Regions from separate parts of the Geobacillus sp. FSL W8-0026 genome, predicted to be linked through region 1. Evidence: riboswitches for the same ligand, from Rfam matches in the RefSeq annotation. Region 1 holds a riboswitch; the other holds the start of a gene.
What was found. A riboswitch is a leader RNA that binds a small molecule or an ion and turns the genes downstream of it on or off. The one in region 1 is predicted to bind S-adenosylmethionine.
Positions count from the first base shown of each region.

Region 2: it holds a riboswitch for S-adenosylmethionine, as region 1 does, so the genes downstream of both, mtnK (S-methyl-5-thioribose kinase) here and NST29_RS15215 (methionine ABC transporter ATP-binding protein) in region 1, are expected to answer to the same signal.

Region 1 is NZ_CP150194.1:3,029,581-3,037,162, reverse strand. Features, by position in the region: gene NST29_RS15255 (acetyl-CoA C-acetyltransferase) at 1-565, shown strand, start outside; gene NST29_RS15250 (acyl-CoA dehydrogenase family protein) at 676-2,460, shown strand; gene NST29_RS15245 (arsenate reductase family protein) at 2,653-3,030, shown strand; gene gcvH (glycine cleavage system protein GcvH) at 3,248-3,631, shown strand; gene NST29_RS15235 (YusG family protein) at 3,705-3,941, shown strand; gene NST29_RS15230 (toprim domain-containing protein) at 4,037-4,396, shown strand; gene NST29_RS15225 (thioredoxin family protein) at 4,393-4,707, shown strand; gene NST29_RS15220 (hypothetical protein) at 4,857-5,204, shown strand; SAM riboswitch class I at 5,279-5,388, shown strand; gene NST29_RS15215 (methionine ABC transporter ATP-binding protein) at 5,565-6,593, shown strand; gene NST29_RS15210 (methionine ABC transporter permease) at 6,583-7,251, shown strand; gene NST29_RS15205 (MetQ/NlpA family ABC transporter substrate-binding protein) at 7,268-7,582, shown strand, end outside.
Region 2 is NZ_CP150194.1:2,609,506-2,617,087, reverse strand. Features, by position in the region: gene NST29_RS13065 (ABC transporter permease) at 1-250, opposite strand, end outside; gene NST29_RS13060 (sugar ABC transporter ATP-binding protein) at 192-1,742, opposite strand; gene NST29_RS13055 (sugar ABC transporter substrate-binding protein) at 1,739-2,899, opposite strand; gene mtnA (S-methyl-5-thioribose-1-phosphate isomerase) at 2,886-3,953, opposite strand; gene mtnK (S-methyl-5-thioribose kinase) at 4,024-5,214, opposite strand; SAM riboswitch class I at 5,300-5,468, opposite strand; gene NST29_RS13040 (carbon-nitrogen family hydrolase) at 5,562-6,377, opposite strand; gene NST29_RS13035 (pyridoxal phosphate-dependent aminotransferase) at 6,477-7,582, shown strand, end outside.

The DNA.
Region 1 (7,582 bases):
ACTCGTCGAAGAAACCGTCGTCTTTGCGCAAGATGAGGGCGTGCGTCCGGACACGAACATGGAGACGCTCGCAAAACTGCGTCCGGCGTTTGCGGTCAACGGCACGGTCACGGCCGGCAACGCGTCGCAAATGAGCGACGGGGCGGCGGCAGTGATGGTGATGGACCGTGAAAAAGTGGAGTCGCTCGGCTTGAAGCCGCTCGGCAAGTTCCGGTCCTTTGCGGTCGCCGGCGTGCCGCCGGAAGTGATGGGCATCGGCCCGATCGCCGCGGTGCCGAAAGCGTTGAAGCTTGCGGGCTTGGAACTGTCTGACATCGGCTTGATCGAGTTGAACGAAGCGTTCGCCTCGCAATCGATCCAAGTCATCCGCGAACTTGGGTTGGATGAGGACATCGTCAACGTCAACGGCGGGGCGATTGCGCTCGGCCACCCGCTCGGCTGCACGGGCGCGAAGCTGACGTTGTCTTTGCTTTACGAAATGCGGCGCCGCAACGTGCAGTTCGGCATCGTCACGATGTGCATCGGCGGCGGCATGGGCGCAGCCGGCGTGTTTGAACTGCTGTAGCGGACGGGTGGCCGTGGCCCGAAGGAGCGGCCCGGCTGCAAGGAACGTCCATTTCCCGGGCGGCGTTGCCGCCCGGATCATCAATCATCTTTTGAGGGAGGAAATGAACGATGGCCAAAACAATCGAAGAAGCGATCAAAGGCGGCAGCTTTCTAATTGAAGACATTCCGGCGGAGCGCGTGTTTACGCCCGAAGATTTCACCGACGAACATCAAATGATCGCCAAAACGACGGAAGAGTATGTCAACAACGAGGTGCTTCCGCAGCTTGAACATCTGGAAAATCACGAGTTTGACCGCTCGGTGAAGCTGCTCCGCAAAGCGGGCGAGCTCGGCCTGTTGAGCGCGGACATTCCGGAAGAGTACGGCGGCTTGGGCTTAGATAAGGTCAGCTCGGCCATCATTGCCGAAAAAATGGCGCCGGCCGGCGGCTTTGCGATTTCGCACGGGGCGCACGTCGGGATCGGTTCGCTGCCGATCGTGTTGTTTGGCACGGAAGAACAAAAACAAAAATACTTGCCGTATTTGGCGACCGGCGAAAAAATCGCCGCTTATGCCTTGACGGAGCCGGGCTCGGGTTCGGACGCCCTCGGCGCGAAAACGACAGCGAAGCTCAATGCGGAAGGCACACATTACATTTTAAACGGCGAAAAACAATGGATCACGAACTCCGGATTCGCCGATGTGTTTGTCGTCTATGCGAAAGTCGACGGCCAACATTTTACAGCCTTCATCGTTGAGCGCGATTTCCCGGGCGTTTCAACCGGTCCGGAAGAGAAGAAAATGGGGATCAAAAGCTCATCGACGCGGACGCTCATTTTGCAAGACGTACCGGTGCCGAAAGAAAACGTGCTCGGCGAAATCGGCAAAGGCCATGTCATCGCCTTTAACATTTTGAACATCGGCCGCTACAAGCTCGGGTTGGGGGCGGTCGGCGGCGCGAAGAGGGCGTTTGAGATCACGGTCAAATACGCCAATCAGCGCCAACAATTCAAACGTCCGATTTCGCAGTTTACGCTGACGCAGGAAAAATTGGCGACGATGGCGTCGCGCCTGTATGCCGCCGAAAGCTCGGTCTACCGCACGGTCGGCTTGTTCGATGAGCGGATGGGCTTGCTTGATGCCGAAAAAGCGAAAGATGGCAAAGAAGTGGCCAAATCGATCGCCGAATACGCGATCGAATGCTCACTGAACAAGTTTTTTGCCACGGAAGTGCTCGATTACATCGTCGATGAAGGCGTGCAAATCCATGGCGGCTACGGCTTTATGCAAGAATACGAAATCGAGCGCGCCTACCGCGACTCGCGCATCAACCGCATTTTTGAAGGAACGAACGAAATCAACCGCCTGCTCGTGCCGGGCATGTACTTGAAAAAAGCGGTAAAAGGCGAGCTGCCGCTGTTCCAAAAAGCGCAGCAGCTGCAGGAAGAGCTCATGATGATGGCCGCTGAAGAGCCGGGTTCGGGCGCGCTGGAACAAGAGAAATACTTGGTGCGCCAAGCGAAAAAAGTTGCCTTGATGGTCGCCGGCTTGGCGGCGCAAAAATACGGCCAGCGCATTGAAGAAGAGCAAGAAGTGCTCGTCAACATCGCTGACATCGTTTCGAACGTTTACGCGATGGAATCGGCGCTCTTGCGCACGGAAAAAGCGATTCAAGCGAGCGGTGAGGAGAAAAACAAACAAAAAGTGCTGTACACGCAAATTTTCTGCCAAGAGGCGTTCAATGAAATTGAAGCCCATGCGAAAGAGACGCTCGTCGCTGTGGAGCAAGGTGACACGCTGCGGATGATGCTCGCCGCGCTCCGCCGGCTGACGCGCCATACGCCGATCAACGTGATCGCGAAAAAACGTGAAACGGCCGCTGCGCTCATTGAAGCGGAACGATATGTTGTGTGAGCGTTGAAGCGGCGCGGTAAGTTGTGTGATAATGAGAAGTACCAGGTCCGACCTGGTACTTCTTGTCGTTTCGAGGAAACTGCAGGCAGAAGCGGACGGTTCGCTGCCTTTGGCCGCTTGTTCTCGCTGTTGGGAACGGGCGCCGCCAAACATCGGATCATCCGAGCGAATTCAGCGGAAAGGGGGAGGACGATGACGCTCACGCTCTATTGGTATCCAAAGTGCGGAACGTGCCGGAAGGCGAAAAAATGGTTGGATGACCACGGCATTGAGGTGCAAACGGTGCATTTGGTCGACGAGCCGCTGACGAAAGAGCAGCTCGCCGACCTGCATCGGAAAAGCGGGCTGCCGCTGAAAACATTTTTTAATACAAGCGGGTTGAAATACCGCGAGCTCGGATTAAAGGACAAGCTTGACGGCGCATCGGAAGACGAGATGCTCAATTGGCTCGCTTCGGACGGAATGCTGGTGAAGCGGCCGATTTTGACGGATGGCGAGCGGGTGATCGTCGGGTTTCGCGAGTCGGCGTATGAATCGTTTTTTGGACAGGCGCCGGCCGTGAATCGGTAATGAGTTCGCCATCCGGGCACGGCGGAACGGCAACAGTGAAAGGGGCAAACGGGGGTTGTTCCGCCGGTTCGGGCGGCCGGCGTAGACAACGGTTTTCGACAGGGCGGGTGCGAAGCCCAAAAATTTTTCGCCGGCCGAACAGACAGACGGTGAGTTTTCGCGGAAAATCGGTTATGATGAAGAGGAGCACACTTTTTTGTCGCAATGGAGGGATTCGATGAACACGCCAAAGGAACTTCGCTATACGAAAGAGCATGAGTGGGTGCGCGTCGAAGGCGAACACGTGCGCATCGGCATTACGGATTACGCGCAATCCGAGTTGGGGGATATCGTCTTTGTCGAACTGCCGGAAGTGGGCGCGCAGCTGAAAGCGAACGAGCCGTTCGGCAGCGTTGAGTCGGTGAAAACCGTCTCGGAGCTGTACGCGCCGGTCAGCGGAACGGTCGTCGAAGTAAACGAGGCGCTCAACGATCATCCGGAGTATGTCAACGAATCGCCGTACGAGAAAGCGTGGATGATCGTCGTGAAACCGAGCGACACCCGTGAGATTGACCAATTATTGACAGCGGAACAATATGAAGCGATGGTGACGGAAGGATAAACATGGCCGTCATTTTCGGCTCAATTCGGGCACCCTATACATATGGAAGAAATGAAACAAGGGGGTGCGAAAGATGGCGCTGCAATCGGCGCGCATCGATGTGACCGATCGGGTAATCGGCAAATGGAACGGCCGCACGCTTGATTTGTATGCGGAAGGGGAGCTGATCGGCCATGTTCCGCTTCCGGAGACCGTTCCGTTAAAAAGCGGCTATACAGTGCAAAATGGAAAAGTTTACAAAGACGTGACCGCTACCGTTGAGCCGGGGCAAAAATATGTCGACTGCGACGGGGAAGCGGGCTGGTGTTGAAAGGCAACGGTGGATGGCCGTTGCTTTTTTTCAACCTTTGGCTCGCATCGATCATACAATAGAGCACAACATTGGTGGAGTTAGGTGGGGCGGATATGCGACAAGTGGAAAAGGTGATCATCGTCGAGGGGAGATCGGATAAACAAAAGGTGGCGGCGGTGTTGAATGAACCGGTCGTGATCGTGTGTACGAACGGGACGATCAGCGATGCCCGCTTGGAAGAGTTGGCCGACGAGTTCGAAGGCCAAGATGTATACGTGCTTGCCGACGCCGATGAGGCGGGGGAGAAGCTGCGCCGCCAGTTTCGCCGCATGTTTCCCGAAGCCGAACATATTTATATTGACCGGGCGTACCGGGAAGTGGCGGCCGCTCCGCTTTGGCATTTGGCGCAAGTGTTGCTGCGCGCCGATTTTGAGGTGCGAATGGAATGGTTGATGAAGGGGGGAAGCGGGTGAACGCGATCGATCGCAATGAGCTCAGAAAAACGATCGAGAACGAGCCGCTTTTGGCGCTGTATTTGTATACCCCGCTGTGCGGCACATGTCAATTGGCGCGGCGGATGCTCGTGATTATCGAGCAGCTATTCCCGACGTTGCCGTTTTACGAAACGGATATCAACTATATTCCTGAGCAGGCTGTGGAGTGGCAAATTTCCAGCGTTCCATGCTTGCTTCTTTTTGTTGACGGAGCGATGGCCGACAAATGGTATGCGTTCCCTTCCGTCACCGATTTGTATGAGCAACTGCAAGCCCGGCTGCCGCGTTGACTGTCCCCCTTTTTTTGACTCCGTTTGACACATTTCTTGGGAAATGACAAAAACGGCGTCCGTTCGTCAACAGGCTGTCGAGATTTTTGTAAAGGATTCTTGCCCCCACATATGGAAATAGAGAACAAAGGACATGGGGGTGATGGTCAATGGAAGTGCGTGAGTTTGTGGAACGGTTCATCGAGCGGATGCAAATGTTGCGTCATTTGTTGCCGATTTTGCCGGACGAGCAGTTATGCGTTCGGTTTGAAAGCGACGGGGAGGCCGCTTCCGTCTTGCTTGGCAAAGAGCCGGCCATCGTTGAGTGCGAGAACGATGAACGAAACACGTTGACGGTGCGCGGTTCGAAGGAAGCGCTCGCCTCCTTGCTGAGCGGTGAGCTGAAGCTGCAGCAGCTCGTCCGGCTGCAAGAAGTGCACGTATCGGGAAGCTTCCGCCATTTATTGCTGCTGGAGTCGCTCCTCCATTTGGCCAAGCCGTATCGGCATGTTGGATAAAAAATAGGTTGACACGATTCGACATCCAATGATACAATCACATTCGTAACCAAATTGAATACATTTGCGTTGTGCTCTTATCAAGAGAGGTGGAGGGATGTGCCCAATGAAGCCCGGCAACCGTCAGCGCTTGCGCTGAAATGGTGCCAATTCACACAAAGCAGCCTGCTTTGAGAGATAAGAGACGGAATGGTAGACAATACCTTTCTGTTCTCCGCGGGCAGAAAGGTTTTCTTTTTGCGCTTGCTTGGGCGCTGGGCGTGAACAGCCCGCTTCGGCTGCTTGCGCGGGCGCGCTCGGCGGCGGGGCTTGCGCCTGCTGGCGAACGGGAAGCGCACGGCAAGAAAGGAAGGTGAAACGATGATCACCCTTGAACAGGTGACGAAAGTATACCAAGCGGCCAACGGTGCGGTGACAGCCGTTGACAACGTGTCGCTTGAGATTCGCGAAGGAGAAATTTTTGGAATTATCGGCTACAGCGGGGCCGGAAAAAGTTCGCTCATTCGGCTGTTAAACGGATTGGAAAAACCGACGAGCGGTCGGGTGATCGTCGCCGGCCGCGACATGGCGCGCGTGAAAGGTCGGGAGCTTCGAAACGCCCGTCAGGAAATCGGCATGATTTTCCAGCATTTCAACTTGCTTTGGTCGCGCACCGTCAGGGAAAATATCGCTTTTCCGCTCGAGATCGCCGGTGTTCCGAGAGAGGAACGGCAAAAGCGCGTCGATGAGCTCATCCAGCTTGTCGGTCTCACCGGGCGGGAAGAGGCGTATCCGTCGCAGCTGAGCGGCGGGCAAAAGCAGCGGGTCGGCATCGCGCGGGCGCTCGCCAACAATCCGAAAGTCCTGCTTTGCGATGAGGCGACGTCCGCCCTCGATCCGCAGACGACGGACGCGATTTTGGATTTGCTCGTTGACATCAACAAGCGGCTCGGGCTGACGATCGTGCTCATCACCCATGAAATGCACGTCATTCGCAAAATTTGCGACCGCGTCGCGGTGATGGAAAGCGGCAAAATCGTCGAACAAGGCGACGTGCTGCACGTGTTCCGGAACCCGCAGCAGCCGATTACGAAACGGTTCGTCAAGCAGCTGGTCGAGCCGGAGGAAACCGAAGAAGCTGTCTCGCATCTGTTCGGCCACTACCCGAACGGGGTGATCGCGCAGTTGACGTTTGTCGGCGCCGCCGCTGGACAGCCGCTCATTACGCAAGTCGTCCGCCAATTTGCCGTTGATGTCAACATTTTACAAGGAAAAATTTCACAAACCCATCAAGGCGCCTACGGCGTGCTGTTTGTGCACATCGACGGGGCGGCGGATGAAATCGGTCGGGCGCTCGACTATATTCAAGACCAACAAGTGGCGGTGGAGGTGATTCACGATGCTCGCTAACCTCCTGCCGAACGTGCAATGGGAAACGATGTGGGCGGCAACGGTCGAGACGCTGTACATGACCGGCATGGCGGTCGCCGCCACGTTCGTCCTCGGAGTGGTGCTTGGGCTGCTGTTATTTTTAACGGCAAAGGGAAACCTATGGGAGAACCGGCTGGCCAATACGGTCATCGCGGCGTTCGTCAACATTTTCCGCTCCATTCCGTTCATTATTTTGATCATTTTGCTTATTCCGTTTACGAAATGGCTCGTCGGGACGATGCTCGGCGCCAACGCGGCGCTGCCGGCGCTCATCATCGGTGCGGCGCCGTTTTACGCCCGCATGGTTGAGATCGCCCTCCGCGAAATTGACAAAGGGGTCATTGAAGCGGCGCAGGCGATGGGCGCCTCGACGTGGACGATCATTTGGAAGGTGCTTTTGCCGGAATCGTTGCCAGCTCTTGTCTCGGGGATTACCGTCACCGCGGTGTCGCTTGTCGGCTATACGGCGATGGCTGGCGTTGTCGGCGCCGGTGGACTTGGGAATTTGGCGTATTTGGAAGGATTTCAGCGCAGCCATAACGATGTGACGTTTGTCGCGACCGTGTTGGTGCTTGTGATTGTCTTTGTCATTCAGTGGATCGGTGACATTGTCACTTCCAAAATAGATAAACGATAAAAGGAGGAAAAAATCGATGAAAAAATGGCTTGGCGTGCTGTTCGCTTCCGTCTTGGTGTTCGCCTTGGCGGCTTGCGGCGGCAACAACAACGCCGCCGATGAGGGTGGCAACGGCAAATTGGTAAAACTGAAAGTCGGCGCCTCGAACGTGCCGCATGCGGAAATTTTGGAAAAAGCGAAACCGATTTTGAAGAAAAAAGGCATTGACTTGGAGATCATTACGTTCCAAGACTATATTTTGCCGAACAAAGCGTTGGCCGACAAAGAAATTGATGCCAACTACTTCCAACACATTCCTTATTTAGAGTCGCAAATGAAAGAGCATGGCTAC
Region 2 (7,582 bases), 420 kb from region 1:
TTGACCCGACCGATAAATCGAAGCCGTCAACGATGAGCGAAAACGTAATCCCGATCGCCACGAGCGTCACGATCGAAATCGAACGCAAAATGTCGCTGAAGTTTTCATACGTGAAAAACCGGTCTTGCGTGATGCCAAAATAGGCGATCACGGCCAGAATGGCGAGCAATGTCCCGTGTTTATACAAAAACTCAAGAATAGACGGTGCCGTTTTTTTCGACGGCGTCGCGGAAACGGCCGGCTGGTTCATCGATTTCACCTCCGCTGCAATAATAAACAAGCTGCTCGTACGTGAGTTCAGCGGCCGGCAGGCGGGCGAGCAGCCGACCGTCGACCATCACGTAGATGGTGTCGCAAATGTCAAGCAGCTCTTGACATTCACTGGAAAAGTACAGCACCGTTTTTCCTTCATCGGCAAGGGAGCGGATGATGGCAAACACGTCCTGCTTCGCGTGAACATCGATCCCTTTCGTCGGCTCGTCGAACAAAAAGACGCGCGCGTTCGTGTTTAGCCATTTGCCGATCACGACTTTTTGCTGGTTGCCGCCGCTCAAATGGCGGACAGCCGTGGCGCTTGACGGCGGATGAATGCCGAGCGAGCGCACGAGAGCATTGGCGGCTTCCGCTTCTTGTGCCCGCTTGATCCATTGCCAGCGCGCTAGGCGGGAAAGAAGGCGCACGGTGATGTTCGCCCGCACCGATTCGGGCAAAAACAGCCCTTGTTTGCGCCGCTCTTCGGGGATAAGGCAAACGCCGGCGGCGATGGCTTCATAAGGTGACGAGAATACATAGCGCCGCCCCTCGATTTCCCATTCGCCCGCCGTTTTTCGATGGGCGATCAAGCTTTCAGCAAGCTCCGTCTTGCCGGCGCCGACCAAGCCGGCGATGCCGACAATTTCCCCGCGATGGGCGTATAGGTCGATGGTCGTGCCGGTTTTGTCAATCGTGATTCCGCGGGCGGCAAAGGCGATGTCGCCCCCGTACGTGCGCGCCTGGTTGGCAGACGTTCTTCGCTTTGTCCCGGTCATATGCAGGACGATGTCTTCAAGCGACAGGCTGCCGGCGGCGCCGTGATAGACGACGCGGCCGTCGCGCAAAATCGTCAGCCGGTCGGCGATTTCTTGCACTTCTTTCAGCTTATGAGAAATATAAATAAAGCCAACGCCTTGCTGTTTCAGCTCATGAATGATGGCAAACAGCCGCTTCGTTTCCGCCTCGCTCAGCGCCGCGGTCGGTTCGTCCAAAATGATGTAGCGGGCGTCGGATGACAGCACTTTCGCGAGCACGATCAGCTGCTTTTCGTGGAGCGAACAGTCGCGCACGAGCTTCGTCGGCGGGATGGAAAGGCCGACGCGGCGAAGGAGAGCGGCGGCCCGCTCTTTTTCTTGGCGCAGCGAGCGGATCGGCCGCTGCGTGGCGCGAGCGAGTTCATCGGCGGCGATGTTTTCGTACACTGACAAACCAGGAAACAGCGCTGTGTCGACTTCTTGCACGACAAAGCCGATGCCGGCTCGTTTCGCGTCAAACGGCGAGGAAAACGCGCATGGGGCGCCGTCGATTGCGATCGTGCCGGCATCAGGCGAAATGGCGCCGGCCAACATGTTCATCAGCGTGCTTTTGCCGGCGCCGTTCATGCCTAAAAGGGCGTGGACTTCGCCCGGACGAACGTCGAAGTCCACGCCGTCAAGCACGCGCACGGCGCCAAACGATTTTTCCATGCCCCGCATTGACAACCCGTTCATTTTTTGTTCACCTGAGCTTCCAACGTTTTCATCCACGGCGAGATGGCGACGTTCGATTGCCCCCAGCCCGGGATGTATTGCGAGAGATCGCTCATTGATACTTGTTTGTCCGGCAGGTCGGACCGTTTCACTAAATGCGGCTCGAGCGAGTAAATGTTCGGCGTTTTTTCACCAGCAATTTTTTGGTAGGCAAAGCGAACTTGCACGCGGCCGACTTCCGCCGGATCCGTCGCCGTCGTCGCCACCCACGGGCTGTTCGGTTTTTGGATCATTTGCAAATCTTCATCGCTCAAATCGATGCCATACACTTTAATTTCCGTGCGCCCGGCTTGTTCGATGGCGCGCGTCGCCCCTTTGGCGAACTCGTCCCATGTGGCGAAGACGGCGTCAATGTCGCCTTTGTTCGGGTATTTTTTCAAAATCGCTTCCATTTGCGTTTGCGTGTCTAGCGCGGTGTTGGCGCTCGCTGTGCCGAACTTGGCGATTTCCTTAATGTTCGGGTAGCGTTTTTTGAACGCCTCATAAATGACATGGCGCCGTTCCATCGGAGTAAAGCCGCCGACCCAAATCGTGACGATGTTGCCCTCGCCGTTTAAATCTTCGGCGAGCGTCTTTAACGTTTTCCAAGCGAGGCTATAGTCGTCTTGGTCGATGACGGTGACGCCGGGAATGTTCAAATCGTTGTCAAACGCCACAACCGGAATGCCTTTGGCGACGGCTTTTTTTACCGGACCTTCGAGCGCATCGGCGCGGCCGTGGTCAAGCAAAATCGCGTCGACGTTTTGTGTAATGGCCGTTTCAACATACGATGCCATCTTTGTCAAATCGTTGTCGGCGTTGTAAATTTGCACTTCGCCGCCGAATTTTTGCACTTGTTCTTTCACGCCGGCGATGTATTGCGAGGAGAATGTGCCGATCGACAGTTGCATAATGGCGGCGATTTTCACCGGCTTTTTCAGTTTTTCCGGAATGGCCGCCTGCTCGCTGCTCGCGGCGGTGGAGCTGTTGGACGATGTGGCGTCGTTGTTGTTCGTTTGTTTCGTTTCGTTGGCCGGCTTGGCGCTCATGGCATCTTGCTCGTTCGTGCAGCCGGTTAAGATGGAAAACACCGTAAAGAAAAGAAGAAAAAGAGGTGATAAGGCTTTAAATCGTTTCATACTGCTCCTCCTTTGCGAATAACGATGGCAGCGCCGTTTCGTAATGGCCGCGGACGATGCCTTTTTCGGTAATGATGGCGGTAATGAGTTCGTTTGGTGTCACGTCAAACGCCGGGTTGTACACGTTGACGCCTTCCGGGGCGATGCGCACGCCGGCGAGATGGGTCACTTCGTCCGGATGGCGCTCTTCAATCGGGATGTCCGCCCCTGTTTTTGTCTTGATGTCGATCGTAGACAGCGGCGCGGCGACGTAAAACGGAATGCCGAACGATTGAGCGAGCAAAGCGAGGCCGAACGTGCCGATTTTGTTCGCCGTGTCGCCGTTTCGCGCGATCCGGTCGGCGCCGACGATGATGGCGTTAATATGTTTCGCCTTGATCGTTTGCGCCGCCATGTTGTCGGTGATGAGCGTCACATCGACGCCCGCCTGCATGAGTTCCCATGTGGTCAGGCGCGCCCCTTGCAAAACGGGACGTGTCTCAAGGGCGTAGACGGACAGCTCGATTCCTTTTTCTTTCGCCAAATAAAACGGAGCAAGCGCCGTTCCGTAGCGGGCGGTGGCGATCGAACCGGCGTTGCAAATCGTCATCACCCGGTCGCCCGGGCGGAAAAGGGTCAAGGCGTATTCGCCGATGCGGCGGCACACATCCTCATCTTCGATTTGGATGCGGATCGCTTCGTGAATGAGCGATGTTTTCGCTTCGTTGACGGAAGCGGCGCTGTTGGCGGCGGCGACGAGCCGATCGAGCGCCCAAAACAAGTTGACGGCCGTCGGGCGCGCGCTCGCTAAGTAGTCGCGGTCTTGTTGCAAGCGGCGCTGAAATTCGTCCACCGCTTCGGTTTCATAGCGCGAGGCGGCGAGCGCCAAGCCATAGGCGGCCGTGATGCCGATCGCCGGCGCCCCGCGCACTTTCAACGTCGCGATCGCCTCATGCACGTCTTCGAGCGTATGCAAGTCGATGTATTCGGTGACCGATGGCAGTTTTTGTTGGTTTAAAATCGTGATATGCGTCTCGCGCCATTCGACAGAGCGCGGGATGGCAAATGAGTTCATCGTCGTCTTCCTTTCTCGGTTGATCGATTGGCCCAAGCTGGCGTTGGACGGCCGGCCCGGGCAGAGGGTGTCATCGTTCCGTTTCGATAAACAGGCGGCGGAAGCCGTCCGTTCCCGCCAGTTCAGCGCGCTCAACGATCAGGCGGCGGCCGAGACGGAGCGCGTGCCGTTTCGCGGCGAGCCGTTCGGCTTTTTGTTCAATGCCGTCGAGATCCGCCACATGGGCGAGGCCGATCGTCCGGCGAATGACTTCGCAGCCGGCAAAACCGACGGCGTCAATGAACGCTTGCCGCAGCACCTCATCAAGCAGTCCGGGCGTCGCGGCGTACGTTTCGACGCTTTCCGTCTGCCACAGCTCAGCGAAAATGGACGTAAACACCTTCCATGTTGAGTCGATGTGAACAAAGAGCGGTTGACGCTCCGCTTCAGGACGGGACAACGCATTTAACAGCAAGTTGGCGAAAAATTGGCCAAGGTCAAACCCGATCGGGCCGTAAAAGGCGAATTCCGGGTCGATCACTTTCGTTTCGTCGTCGCTGGCGAAAATGCTGCCAGTGTGTAAGTCTCCGTGCAGCAGTACATCCGCTTCAGTCAAAAACTTGCGCTTCAGCTTGGCTGTTTCAAGATGAAGACGGTCATCTTGCCAAAGCGCTTCAACGTCCGGGCGCAATTCGTCCTCAAAGTTGTTCGTGTCATGGTCGAAAAACGGATCGGTAAAGACAAGGTCTTCCGTAATTTTGCACAGTTCCGGATTGACGAAGTTTTGCGCCAACTTCTTTTTCTCTTGTTGGTTCATGCCGAAATCAGACGTGTAAAACGCCGTTTTGGCGATGAATTCGCCGATATGCCGGGACAACAGCGGGTACGTTTTCCCTTCGATCAGCCCTTTGCGCGCGATTTGCAGGCGGGACAAATCTTCCATCACCGTGATGGCGAGCGATTCGTCGGAATAATAGACTTTTGGGACGTATTGCGGCACATAGCTGGCAAACGTGCGCAGCGCGTTGCTTTCAATGACGGCGCGCTTTAACGTAAGCGGCCAGCTTTCCCCGACGACTTTCGCGTACGGCAGCGCTTGTTTGATGATGACGCCTTGCTTTGTTTCTTGGTCGACGATATGGAAAACAAGGTTCAAGTTTCCGTCGCCGATCTCACGGCAGGCAAGTGGCGCCCCGTCGCGGAACAAGCCGAGGCGGACGGCGAGGGCGGTCGCTTTTTGTTCGGTGAGCGGTTCGTAAACAGCTGATTGGACAATCGTCATTTTCACGTTCCCCCTTTACGTTTTGGCAAATGAAAAAGCCTCTTTCGCATACGGAAAGAGGCTTGAAGATTGTTAGTCTTCGCGCCTCTTATCTTTCAGAAAGACAGCGGTCTTTCTGTTGGACTTAGCACCGTGCCCTGCGGAAGCGGGTCGCTTCCGGCGCCGCCCTTGGCGTGCGCCCTATCTCACGATAGCATTACGGTCGGTTGCTGGGCTTCATTGGGCCAATTCCCTCAGCCAACTCTTGATAAGAGTACCGGTCTAGCTATTGAGTTTTTGCAATTTTCGCGATGTTAACAATCGTTTGGTTGCTTGATTCGAATCATACAGGTTGGGCAGGCGGATTGTCAATACGTTTTGAAAAATTTTTTTGCCGCCTCGTCGTAATCGCGCGGCCGGCGGTCGGCAAACACCGGGATGCGCGCACGCACCTGTTTAACGAGCGCCGGGTCGATGTCCGCCAGAAGAACACCCGGCTTTTCATCGGCCTCGGCGATGATTTCGCCCCACGGGTCGATGACGAGCGAATGGCCGGCAAAGTCGTTGTTCGGGTCGCTTCCGGCCCGATTGCAGGCGATGACGTAGCATTGATTTTCAATCGCTCGCGCCATCAGCAGCGTCCGCCAATGGTGAAGGCGAGGAAGCGGCCATTCGGCGACGACAAACAGCGCTTCCGCTCCGGCTAAAGCATGGACGCGAATCCACTCTGGAAAGCGGATGTCATAGCAAATGACTCCGGCGCACGACAGCCCGTCAAGCGAAAATAAGCCTGGCGCGTTTCCCGGCTGCAAATACAAATGCTCATCCATCAGCTGGAACAGATGAAGTTTGCTATATTCACTGACGATTTGGCCGCTTCGGTCGGCGACGATCATCGTGTTCGTCACACCGGCAGCGGTTTTTTTGGCGACTGAGCCGGCGACGAAATGGACGCCGTATGTTTGCGCCAGGCGGGAGGCGAACGCTTTCGCCCGCCCGGCATCGTCATCAGCAATTTCGTCCAAGCGCGTCAAGTCATAGCCGGTCGTCCATAGTTCCGGAAGCACGACGATATCGGCTCCTTCGTTGGCGGCGGATTGCACGGCTGTTTCGGCTTGCTGTTCGTTCGTTTGCGGATCGCCAAACGCGATATCGAGCTGGAGGCAAGCGATGCGGATGGTCATTGTTTTTCACCCCAATGAAAAAATTTGCTTTACATTTTGCTTTTTACGATATATGATGTTGCACTAGAATTTCAAGAATTTTTCAAGAAGGTGTGGGCGATGACGATCGAATTTCCTTTTTCCGAACTGCTTGAACAGCTGCCGAAGCAGTTTTTTGCTTCGCTTGTCGCCAAAGTGGGAGAGAAAATCAAGGCCGGGCATGATGTCATTAATTTAGGGCAAGGCAATCCGGACCAGCCGACGCCGAAGCATATCGTTGAGGCGATGCAGCGGGCGGCGGCCAATCCGAAGTACCATAAATATTCGCCGTTTCAAGGCTACTCGTTTTTGAAAGAAGCCGTTGCCGCCTTTTATGCGCGCGAGTATGGAGTTGAGGTCGACCCGACCCGCGAAGTCGCCATTTTGTTTGGCGGCAAGGCCGGGCTTGTCGAGCTGCCGCTTTGCCTCGTCAACCCGGGCGATGTGGTGCTCGTCCCCGACCCGGGCTATCCGGATTACTGGTCGGGAATCGCGCTCGCCCGCGCGCGGATGGAAATGATGCCGCTTGTCGCCGAGCAGCAATTTTTGCCCGATTACAGCGCCATTCCGGCGGCGGTCGCCGATCAGGCGAAACTGATGTTTTTAAACTATCCGAACAACCCGACCGGTGCGACGGCGACGAACGAGTTTTTCGCCGAGACGGTGGCGTTCGCCGCCAAGCACGGTATCGCCGTCGTGCACGATTTTGCTTACGGGGCGATCGGTTTTGACGGCAAAAAGCCGGTCAGCTTCCTCGAAGTTGACGGGGCGAAAGACGTCGGCGTCGAGATTTACACGTTTTCGAAAACGTACAATATGGCCGGCTGGCGCGTCGCGTTTGCCGTCGGCAACGAGCGGATCATTCGGGCGCCTGAGCTGCTGCAAGATCATTTGTACGTCAGCCTGTTCGGCGCCGTCCAGGAAGCGGCGGCTGCAGCGCTTCTCGGCCCGCAAGATTGCGTCAACGAGCTTGTCGCGCTGTATGAAGCGCGCCGCCATACGTTCATTTCTGCTTTGCGCGAGATCGGCTGGGAAGCACCGGCGCCGTCCGGTTCGTTTTTCGCTTGGCTCCCCGTACCGAAAGGGTGGTCGTCCGCCGAGTTTGCCGATGTGCTCCTTGAGCAGGCGCATGTCGCTGTCGCTCCGGGCATCGGCTTTGGCGAGCACGGCGAAGGGTATGTGCGCGT